Hahella chejuensis KCTC 2396: one gene and its partner. The protein of the gene in region 1 interacts with the protein of each later gene in a pairwise test. Links are inferred from orthologs where the notes say so. Each region holds a gene or a part of one and is shown in the gene's direction. Other genes may lie near its edges.

The links. Proteins that work in one complex are often made in the same cells at the same time.
Region 2: the proteins of HCH_RS14895 (region 1) and rsfS interact in binary tests that used the Escherichia coli proteins (3 or more experiments, as listed by UniProt). The link is inferred for Hahella chejuensis KCTC 2396 from one-to-one orthologs.

Annotation. Positions count from the first base shown.
Region 1 is NC_007645.1:3,406,317-3,412,283, reverse strand. The notes cover bases 2,095-5,093. They hold HCH_RS14895 (ATP-binding protein), read left to right. Parts: upstream 2,095-3,046; coding sequence 3,047-4,141; downstream 4,142-5,093. Other genes in these bases: HCH_RS14890 (DUF5682 family protein), read left to right, coding at 4,141-5,093; HCH_RS14900 (WGR and DUF4132 domain-containing protein), read left to right, coding at 2,095-3,050. Outside these bases: more of HCH_RS14900, read left to right, coding at 3-2,094; more of HCH_RS14890, read left to right, coding at 5,094-5,967.
Region 2 is NC_007645.1:5,960,396-5,965,797, reverse strand. Bases 1-2,933 are described here. They hold rsfS (ribosome silencing factor), read left to right. Parts: upstream 1-1,256; coding sequence 1,257-1,610; downstream 1,611-2,933. Other genes in these bases: mrdA (penicillin-binding protein 2), read left to right, coding at 2,405-2,933; rlmH (23S rRNA (pseudouridine(1915)-N(3))-methyltransferase RlmH), read left to right, coding at 1,651-2,121; nadD (nicotinate-nucleotide adenylyltransferase), read left to right, coding at 490-1,149; HCH_RS26225 (glutamate-5-semialdehyde dehydrogenase), read left to right, coding at 1-459. Outside these bases: more of mrdA, read left to right, coding at 2,934-4,270; rod shape-determining protein RodA, read left to right, coding at 4,369-5,402. UniProt on the Escherichia coli protein: Functions as a ribosomal silencing factor. Interacts with ribosomal protein uL14 (rplN), blocking formation of intersubunit bridge B8.

The DNA of each region.
Region 1 (5,967 bases):
GGATGCGTAGGTTGACATTAAAAGACGGCGCTTCGGATAAGTTCTGGGAAATAGACTTACAGGGAAATCAGTACACCGTCCGTTACGGTAGAGCCGGTACGGATGGGCAGTTAAAAACCAAAGAGTTTGACTCAGAGGCAAAAGCGAAGTCTGAGCACGATAAGCAGATCGCCGCCAAACTGAAAAAAGGGTATGTCGAAGACAGCGCCGCGACAGGCTCCCTTCCCGCTCAGGCCGTAACCGAGCCCCCCAAAGCCAAAACGTCTTCGCAAAAGAAAACGACTTCAGAAGCGTCCGCAACGACGCCGACCGCCACGGAAACCAAACCCATCGCCGCTTACGCTGAAGAGCCGGTCTCTCTGGGGCTGCTTCCGGTTGACTGGCGCTGGGCGCCCTGGCGGCCCCGGGAAGAGACGGAGATTCCCCCGCCGCGTCCTTTTAATCTTGAGCAGTTGCAGAAAACCTTCTCCGGCATACGAATCGATAAGTCCAGTTACTTGGGCGACTTTGATTGGCGAACGGCCGAGACGCCATTGCGTATGAGCAAAGAGGAAGCCGCGTTTTGGCTCGTCGCCATGTCAAACAACCGCAGGACCATTGCTGAGCGTAAAAAACACCTGAAGGAATGGGATTTCTCCAAGCCGGTGGACTATAAGCAGATGCTTTACAATGAAGCGCCCAGCACGCCCTGGTTAATGATCCCGGCGTTCAATCTGCTGTCCGAACAGGAATTTCTGGATCTGGCGCTTACGGAAAAAGAAGCCCGCTATCACGGCGCCGATCTTCAATGGGAGCGGGTGCGCGGTCTGCAATATGTGCTTCCTCTACTGTCGGCGCCGGGAATCGAGCGCCTGAAAGACGCCGCGCGGGCCCACGTCAGCGTGGCGAACTGGCCCGTATCCAATTTCTATCAGACCACCAACTACTTCGTCCTGGCCGCCGTACTGGGCCTGTCCGATCTGTTGACGGACGTGGTGGAGTCCTGGGACGACAAGCTATATAGCGGCGACGCCTGGCACGACCATTACCACAAACCCCAGGAAGTCATTTTCGGTCTACAGGACCCGGAACAGGTCAGCCGCCATTTCCGGCGCTTGAAGTTACGCCTGTCCAACCCTGACTATATTCGCGCCTGGCTGGCTCACACCGGGCTTCAGCATCTGGACTACATCGAGGAGTCGCTGAAACAGGAATCCAACCGGGATCAGGCGGAAAACCAGTTATCCGCGCTGATTGCCGTCAACGCAGCGGAAGTCGCTCCCGTCATGCTGTCCCTGACCAAGGCGTCAAAAGCGCCGAAGATGGCGAAAAACTGGCTGGACGAACATCCACAGGCGGCGGTGACCGGGCTGGCGCACTGCATCGCCAGTCATCGTTCGGGAGCGCTGCGTCAGGACGCCTTGGCCGCATTGCGACTGATGAAGCGCAAAGGGTACGCGGACCTGATGCAGCAGACGGCGGCGCATCAACCGACCCTCGCGGAGACAATAGACGAGGTGCTTAACTATGAGGACCCCGCTGACAACCCGCTTACCGACGCAGAGACGCCAGACTGGTTGCAGACGGGACTCACCCCGAAATCCAAGGCGAAGCCGGTGGATTGGATCGACGCCAACGACCTTCCGCCGATTATCATGGCAGGACGGGCTTTCAACGCACAGCACGTCGCGGCGCTGCTCCTGACCCTGAAAACGGCGGACAGCCAACAGGCGCCTTTTTTCCAGCAACTTAAAGAACAAACAGACGGCGGCTGTCTTGACGCGTTCGCCTGGGCCCTGTTTGAAGCCTGGCTATCGGAGGGCGCGCCCTCAAAAGAGAAATGGGCCATGATGGCGATGGGCTACCTCGGGGGCGACGAATCAGTCATGAAACTGACCCCGCTGATCCGTAAATGGCCTGGAGAATCCCAACACCAGCGAGCAGTGTCCGGCCTGGAAGTGTTGCGGTTGATCGGCTCTAAAACCGCCTTGATGCAACTCAGCGGCATTTCCCAGAAGGTGAAATTTAAAGGCGTTAAGTCCAAAGCCCAGGAATACATGGAGCAAATCGCCGCCGAAAAAGGACTGACCAAGGCGGAACTCGAAGACATGGTGATCCCGGACTGCGGGCTGGATGAAAAAGGCCGCAGGGTGTTTGACTATGGCCCCCGTCAGTTTCACTTCGTATTGGGCTCCGATTTGAAGCCGAAACTCAAGGACGACAGCGGCAAGCTTCGCGACAACCCGCCCAAGCCATCCGCCAAGGATGACGCAGAGCTGGCCAACGACTCCCTGCAGGAGTGGAAGCTGGTGAAGAAGCAGATTCGCGATATGGCCAAGATTCAGGCGGAGCGGCTGGAACAGGCCATGGTGGTGGGCCGTCGCTGGAAGGCGGAGGACTTCGATGCTCTGATCGCCCGTCATCCCTTGATGACGCACCTGGCGAGATTGTTGCTCTGGGGCGGTTACCAGAACGGTCAGCTGGCGGGGACGTTTCGTTTAACCGACGAACAGGATTTTGCTGACGTCAACGATGATCCCTTGGCGCTGGACGGATTTGACGAAGTCGGACTTGTTCATCCCCTGCATCTGACGGAGGAAGACAAAAACGCCTGGGGCGAGATGTTCAGCGATTATGAACTGCTGCCTCCCTTTCAACAGCTCAGCCGGCCGGTGTTCGCCCTGAGTGAGGAAGAGCTGGAGCAACAATCCATGTCCCGTTTCGAAAAGATGAAGCTGCCGGCCCCTACGCTGGTCTTCGGTCTGGAAAAACAAGGCTGGGCCCGGGGCGAGGCCATGGACGCAGGTGGGTTCGACGAGCACTCCAAGCAGTTCGCCGCCGCCAATGTGACCGCCGTGGTCAACTATGAAGGCGTCGTCGGCATGGGGTATATCGAAGCGGATGAAACACTGGAAACCACCGAGATTGTTTTCGTGAAAGGCATGCGCCAGCCCTCCGGTTATGGCTGGGATCAAAAAGATAAAATACTGCCTTTGAAGCAAGTGGACCCATTGGTGATCAGTGAAGTGATCAAGGACCTGAATCAACTTGCAGCGAAGGCCGAACAATGAGCGATCTAGCCCTGCAGCGCCCGCCGGTGGAGCAACGCTACGCTGAAGAGTTAGAGCAACTGGCCGCCAAAGACCGCAAGAGCGTCAAACCGCCGGGCTGGAACCTCTCCCCCCTGGCGGTCATTGACTTTATTTTGGGCGACAAACGCCAGAATATCAGTCCCAAGTTTGTGGGGCGGCGGCGCTTTGTGGAGCGTTGCGTAGCCACCCTGGCGACCAATCGCGGCCTGATGTTGATCGGGCCGCCGGGCTCCGCGAAGAGTTATTTGAGCGAATTGCTCGCCGCGGCGATCTCCGGGGACTCCGGATTAACGATTCAGGGGTCGGCGGGCACGACGGAGGACCAGATCAAGTACACCTGGAACTACGCCTTGCTGCTGGAAAAAGGGCCGGGGCCTGAGTCCCTGGTTCCGGCGCCGGTGTATCAGGGTATGCAACAGGGCAAACTGGTGCGCTTTGAAGAAATCACCCGCTGCCCCCTGGAGATTCAGGATACCCTGCTCTCCATTCTGAGCGACCGGGTGCTGCATATTCCCGAGCTGGAACAGGGGGCGAGCGCCGTCTATGCGCGCCAGGGCTTCAATCTGATCGCGACAGCCAACACCCTGGACAAAGGCGTCAATGAAATGAGTGCGGCGTTGAAACGCCGCCTCAATTTTGAAACGGTGCAACCCATCGCCAGCATTGAGGAAGAAGTGGCGTTAGTGGCGCGAGAAACCGACGCCTTGCTGCAACACGCCGGCATACCGATGACTCTGCCGGTGGACAAAGCCGAGGTGCTGGTGACGGTGTTTCATGAATTACGCAACGCCAAAGTCATCGGCGGCGGCGCTCTGGAGCCGCTTAACTCCGTTATGAGTACGGCGGAATCCGTGTCTGTGGCTTTCGCCGCCTGCGTGCAAGGGTATTATTACAATCAGGGCGCCCTGACCGCAGAGCATCTCGTCTCTGCGCTGGGCTCCACCGCCGCCAAGGACTCCAGTGAAGACCTGAAAAAGATCAGACACTATCTGCATCATGTGGCGGGTAAGCGCAAAGGCGCCGCCTGGACCGAGTTCGCCAATGCGAAACAGGCGCTAAGTGACTACTGATGCTGTCTGACCGTATTCATTTTTTCCCGGTTCGACATCACAGTCCGGCCTGCGCCCGCGCAGTATTCGACTATGCGCTGGCGTTGCGGCCGCAGGCCATCCTGATCGAAGGGCCCAGCGAATATAACCCGCAACGGGAGGAGTTGTTCCTCTCCCATCAGCTGCCGCTGGCGATCTATACCTACGTCGCCAATGACGACCACCGGGCCGGCGCCTACCATCCCTTCTGCGAGTACAGCCCTGAGTGGCGCGCGCTGCAGGCGGCGAAGGCACTCCAGTGCGAGGTGGCGTTCATTGACCTGCCCTGGCCGGAGATCTGCGCATTGCGACTGCAGAGCGCAGACCAGGAAGTTCTGGATCAGGAGCATCGCTACGCCGACGGTGAATTAAGGCGCAGCCGATACATTCAGGCGCTGTGTCAGACGCTGAAAGTGGAAGACTTTGACGCCGCCTGGGACGAGCTGTTTGAAATCGATCCGGCATCCCCTGACGAACTGAAACAGAAAGTCGCCGCCTTTTGCCTGGCGATTCGCACCTTTGAAGACGAAGACCGGGCGCAGCGTGGGCTGCCTCCCGATCCAGTCAATCTGGCCCGGGAGCGCTATATGGCTGACCGGATTCGAGACGTTGGCGAACGCGTATCCGGCGACATTCTGGTGGTGACGGGAGGCTTTCACACCTCCGCGCTGTCTGAGTTGATTACGGCGGAGACGCCGCCCCCGATTTCTGCCGCCTCTACGCAGACCGCGGCCTGGCGGGAACAGGGCGCCGCCCTCACCCCATACAGTTACGCCCGTCTGGATGCGCTGACCGGGTATCAGTCCGGCATGCCCGGACCGGAGTTTTACCATCAAGTCTGGTCGGCGCGTTCCGGCGGTGGCGAATTTCAGGCGCAGCCCCTTATCGACGCCATTGCGCAGCGATTACGCCAGCGTAAACTCACGTTCAGCACCGCCGACCGCATTGCCGCGGAGTGCAGCGTCCAGACCCTGGCGGCCCTGCGCGGCCACCCCGCGCCCTGGCGCGAAGACCTGTTCGACGGACTGAGCAGCGCCACTATCAAAGATGAATTGGCCCATGGCGGCTATCACCCCATGCACGAGGTGATTCATGAGGTATTCCGGGGAGATCGTCAGGGACGCTTGCACGATGAGACAAGCCTGCCGCCTTTGGCGAGGGACATTGACGCTCTCCTGCGATCACTGGATTTATGGCCGACAACGACGCCTCGCCTCGTCTCGCTGAACTTGCTCGAAGCCGGCGATCTGCAGCGCAACCGCATATTGCGACGGCTGCAACTTCTGAACGTTGCGGGATTTGAATTAGTGTCCTCGCCGGACTTCGTCGCCCGGGACGATCTTATGGAGGCGCAGGCGCAATGGAAACTGCGCTGGACGCCGGAATTCGACGCGGGAAAAATCGAAGCCTCCAGATACGGAGCCTCACTGGAGGAAGCCGCCAATCAGCGGTTGCTGGAAATGATGCAACGCAAAGGCCGCCTGGGCGACACGGCGGAGCTGCTTATTCTCACCGCACTGTGCGGGCTGGGCCGCCACGCCCGTAATCTGATGATGGAGTTGACGCAGCAGACGCGTCTTTGCAGTGATTTTGTGGAAGTGGTCTCCGCCTTGAACCACCTGAGCTATCTGCAACGATATGACGATATTCTTGAGTGGGATAATGTCGACGCCACCCGCCCCCTGAGTAACGCTTTATATGAGCGCGCGCTGTTTCTGCTCGACTCGTTGGGGCGTCCCGACCAGGGCTTTGAGTTTGTGGAGGCCATTCGCACTCTGCTGCATTGTCATTTCGCGTTATCGCAGGAT
Region 2 (5,402 bases), 2.6 Mb from region 1 along the record:
GACGCGCCTGTCGCCGCAACCATTTTGCCGCAGTTGGCGCAAGCCTACGCCGAGAAAGGCGTTGAGTTGCGGGGCTGCGAGCGAACCCGGGAAATCCTGCCGCAGGCGTTGAGCGCAGTGGAAGCGGATTGGTCCGAAGAATATCTGGCGCCGATTCTGGCGATCAAGGTAGTTGAAAACCTGGATGAGGCGATAGCTCATATCAATCACTATGGCTCGCATCATACTGACGCGATCGTGACGGAGAGCTACAGCAAAGGCCGTCGTTTTCTGACGGAGGTAGACTCCAGCTCGGTGATGATCAACGCATCCACACGATTCGCTGACGGCTTTGAATATGGCTTGGGCGCGGAAATCGGCATTTCCACCGATAAAATTCATGCGCGTGGTCCCGTCGGACTGGAAGGGCTGACCTCACAAAAATACGTGGTGCTCGGAGATGGCCATATTAGGCAGTAACGGGCGCGAGGCGAGTTTTCCTACCTGATCATGCAGGAACATTCTCCCATAGTGCTGCTTGGCGGCACTTTCGATCCCATACATTTCGGTCACTTGCGTACGGCGCTGGAACTACAGCAGCACTTCGGCGAGTCAGCCGAAGTGCGCCTGATTCCCTGTGGCGACCCGCGTCATCGCTCGGCTCCCAAGGCGTCCGGGGAACATCGTCTAGCCATGCTGCGGCTGGCGTTGGAAGGAGAACCAAGCTTGCGTATTGACGAAGTTGAGGTTCGCAGAACTGGCGCCAGCTATACGGTGGATACGCTGTTGGAGCTGCGTCAAGAGGTAGGTAATCTGCGGCCGTTGATATTTGTTATGGGGACTGACGCATTCGAGTCACTGCCAAAATGGCGAAGATGGCTGGAAATTATTCAATTAGCCCATATAATGGTGGTTAACAGACCGGGTTGGTCATTTTGTGAGCAAGGTGAATTGGGAGATTTTTTGCGTCAGCACTCCGCAGAGAGCAATAACGACCTGATACGCCAGCCTGCCGGAAAGGTTGGATTTATTACGCTTACCCAAATGGGAATTTCCAGTTCCAAGGTGCGTGAGCTGATCGGCTTGCGCCTATCCCCCCGTTTCTTACTACCGGATTCGGTGTGGCGATATATTCGCCAGCATCGTTTGTATGGCGCTGTGAATGCCTAGGGCGCTTTTCCTTAATTATTGCAACGCGACAGTTATTGGAAACCGCTTGCGGGCGGCGGGCGCCGCATTATTTAAATATTCTTTAACCCCCCCCTCTATGAGGCGTTATGGAGACTGAAAATCTGAAAGAGATAGTCATTAAAGCACTGGAAGATATCAAAGCAAAAGATATCTCCGTGCTGGATGTAAAAGACCGCACCAGCGTAACGGACTACATGGTTATCGCCAGCGGAACCTCAAATCGTCACGTTAAATCCATCGCGGATAACGTCATTGCTGAAGTCAAAGCCAACGGCGGTCGTCCGCTGGGCTCTGAAGGCGGCGCGGCGTCCGATTGGATCCTGGTGGATCTGGGCGATATCGTGGTTCATGTCATGCTGCCGTCGTCCCGGGAGTTTTATGATCTGGAGCGCTTCTGGCGCGATTCGCCAGTGGCGGAATCCATGTCGCATCACGTGTAATTCCGGCGATAAAGTATTTATTGACGATTAAAGAATTACAGTGCGGATAAAGCTAATCGCAGTGGGCGGTAAAATGCCTGGCTGGGTTGAGCAGGGTTATAACGAGTACGTTAAACGTATGCCTCGTGACATGCCCTTGCAGCTCATCGAAATACCCATGCCCAGGCGTCAAAAGAACGCGGACCCGCATAAGCTCAAGATCCAGGAAGGAGAGAGCATTTTGCAGTCACTGGGTTCCGGCGATCATGTCGTCGCATTGGAAGTCGAAGGCAAGTCATGGTCCACTCCCCAATTGTCGCAACAAATGGAGCGCTGGCGCATGTCCGGGCAGGATGTCGCTTTGCTGGTGGGAGGACCGGACGGGCTGAGCGATGCGTGTCGAGCGAGAGCGAATCAACAATGGTCGCTGTCGCCGTTGACGCTGCCGCATCCGTTGGTTCGAGTGCTGCTCGCGGAGCAGCTTTATCGAGCCTGGACCATATTGCAAGGACATCCTTACCACCGGGAATAATCAATATACCGGCGTCAGGCCTGATCAAGGCGGGGAGACCAAGCGGGCGGGCCGCACAGACGGCCCCGGCCCTGATTGAGGGCGGCTCCAAATTGAAGATTGACTGAGTCGTTTCCCGAATTAAAGGAGAAAAGGAGGTAAGTATGGGAATAATGGAAAGATAGTAAGTACCGTCCTCGGATAGATAGGACTAAGATAATAGCGCCTGCGTCCGCGACCAGAATAATATCTACCGGCGGAGCCTGACATAACCAGCAACTGACGGTATTGACCACAAAGAGCCATGGCTTCCCGAGAGCTGAAAGACCACTTCCGCGAGCAACGCATTTTTTTCCAACGGGCCATTTGGGCTGCACTGGGAGTGATCGCCTTGAGCCTTGCGCTGTTTGCGCGCTATTACTACCTGCAAATCAGCCAACACGAAGTCTACAAGACCCTTTCTGACCGTAACCGCATGCAGTTGCAATCCATCACGCCCACTCGTGGCTTGATCTATGATCGCAATGGCGTGTTGCTGGCGGATAATCAGCCTACGTTTTCCCTCACATTGGTGAAAGAAAGAACGCAAGATCTGGAAGCCACAATCGCGGAACTACAAGACATTCTTGAGATTACAGAAGATGACGTTGAGTCGTTTCGCAAGCGGATGGGGCAGCGTAGGCGTCCATACGAATCGGTGACATTGAAGTCAAGGCTGACGGAAGAGGAGATCGCTCGCATCGCCGTGAACCGACACCGACTTGCGGGCGTTGAAGTCGAGGCTGAGTTGATCCGCTACTATCCGCTGGGCGACACCCTGGCTCATGTGCTGGGATATGTCGGCCGCATCAGCGAGCGGGAGTTGAAGCAGGTCGACCCCGCCAATTACAGCGGCACGCAGTATTACGGCAAACTTGGCGTGGAGCGTCATTATGAAAGCCTGCTGCATGGCTCCGTTGGCTATCAGACAGTGGAAACTGACGCGCGGGGGCGGGTTTTAAGAGTTCTGGATCGTGCTGCGCCAACCCCTGGCTCCGATATTTCCTTGTACCTGGATGTCAATCTGCAGCGCGCCGCCATAGAGGCGCTGGATGGCAGACGGGGCGCGGTCGTGGCGATAGAGCCTTCCACCGGCGGGATACTTGCGCTGGTCAGTACGCCCAGTTTTGATCCCAACCTGTTTGTCACCGGCATCGACTCCGCGACCTATAAAGCATTGCAGGATTCACCTGACATTCCTCTTTTTAACCGCGCGCTGCGGGGGCAATATCCGCCCGGCTCCACCGTCAAACCGTTTCTGGGTCTGGCGGGATTGGATACGGAAACCATCAACGTTAATACCCGGATATGGGATCCGGGGTGGTATCAGCTTAAAAACGATGACCGCAAGTATCGCGATTGGAAGCGCTCCGGCCATGGCTGGGTGGATCTCAATGCCTCCATTGAGCAATCGTGTGACGTTTTCTTCTACGATATGGCTTTCCGTATGGGGGTCGATAACATGTACGCCTATATGGCGCAGTTCGGCTTCGGTGAGCAGACGGTTTACGACATCGACGAAGCTCAGGATGGCATCTTACCCTCACGAGAGTGGAAGCGCGCGGCGCGGCGACTTCCCTGGTTCCCGGGCGACTCCTTGAATATGGGCATCGGTCAGGGCTTCATGCTTTCCACCCCCATGCAGTTGGCCACCGCCACGGCGGTTCTGGCTAATCGAGGCAAGTGGGTGCGTCCTCGTTTGATCAAGACACTGAATGAAAGTGAAGTGACGGATATTGAATCGCCGCCTGACGTCACGCTCAAGCAGGAGTGGTATTGGAACTATGTGATCAAGGCGATGGAAGGCGTTATGCATGGGCGTCATGGCACAGCCCGCTCCAGCGGTAAGGACTCACCCTACAAAATGGCGGGAAAAACCGGGACGGCGCAGGTAATCGGCATCAAACAGAATGCCGTGTATGACGCGGAAGCCATCGCTGAACGTCATCGTGACCACGCTCTTTTTGTCGGCTTTGCGCCAGTGGATAACCCCAAAATCGCAGTGGCGGTATTGGTTGAAAACGGGGGCGGAGGCAGCGGTGCGGCTGCGCCGGTGGCGCGCAAAATGTTTGACGCCCATTTGGTTGGACCCGAACTGGAACCGGGGCGGATGCAGGCGGCTTCGCCCTGAACTAGATTTGTATTGATGCGCGGGCGAGCCCCGTTGCGACTATTACTATAAACATTCGTCCCGACCAGAGTCGGGTGACGCAGATCGATACTTGGGATATGAAAAGCAGCGATTTCGTAAGGCAGTTACCCGGCGGTGAGGCGCATTTCAGTCGCCCTCGCACGCTCGCCAGCGTTCTTCACATCGACGTTCCGCTATTCACTTTGCTGCTGATTCTGGTGTTTGGCGGCTTGTTCGTGCTTTACAGCGGCAGTGAGAAAAGTATGTCCGATGTGGCCAGGCAAGGCATTCACTTCGGCATCGCTTCCGCCTTGATGCTGGTGCTGGCGAGATTTGATCCGCAGGTGTTCAGGCGTTGGGCTCCGTGGGTGTTTTTCCTTGGTTTGGCCGGCCTGGTGGCGGTACTGGTGGTCGGCAGCGACGCCAAAGGCGCTCAACGCTGGCTGAAGATTCCAGGCGTCGGCGTACGGGTGCAGCCATCTGAATTCATGAAACTGGCGGTGCCGATGATGGTGGCCTGGTATCTGTCGGACCGTATCCTGCCTCCTTCCTTTAAGCATATTATCGGGACGCTGATCATTATCTTTGTGCCCGCCGCCTTGATCGCCAAACAGCCTGACTTGGGAACGGCCATTCTGATCGCCGCCTCCGGCGTCTTCGTGTTGTTATTCTCGGGGCTTGGGTTGCGGTGGATTCTCGGCTGTCTTGCTGGCGTTGCGGCGCTGGCGCCGGCGATGTGGTTTTTCGTCATGCACGACTATCAAAAGCAGCGGGTGTTAACGTTCCTTGACCCCGAATCGGACCCTCTGCGCACTGGCTGGAATATCATCCAGTCCAAAACTGCGATTGGTTCCGGCGGCTTTGGCGGCAAAGGTTGGCTGGAAGGCACCCAGTCTCATTTGGATTTCCTGCCGGAGAGCCATACGGACTTTATTATCGCTGTGCTGGCGGAAGAGTTCGGCTATATCGGCGTGGCCTGTATTCTTACCCTGTATATGATGATTATCGGTCGCGGGCTGTATATAGCGGCTAACGGCCAGGATACGTTTTCCCGTTTGCTGGCGGGATCGTTGATCATGACATTTTTCGTATATGTTTTCGTCAATATGGGCATGGTGAGCGGCATTCTGCC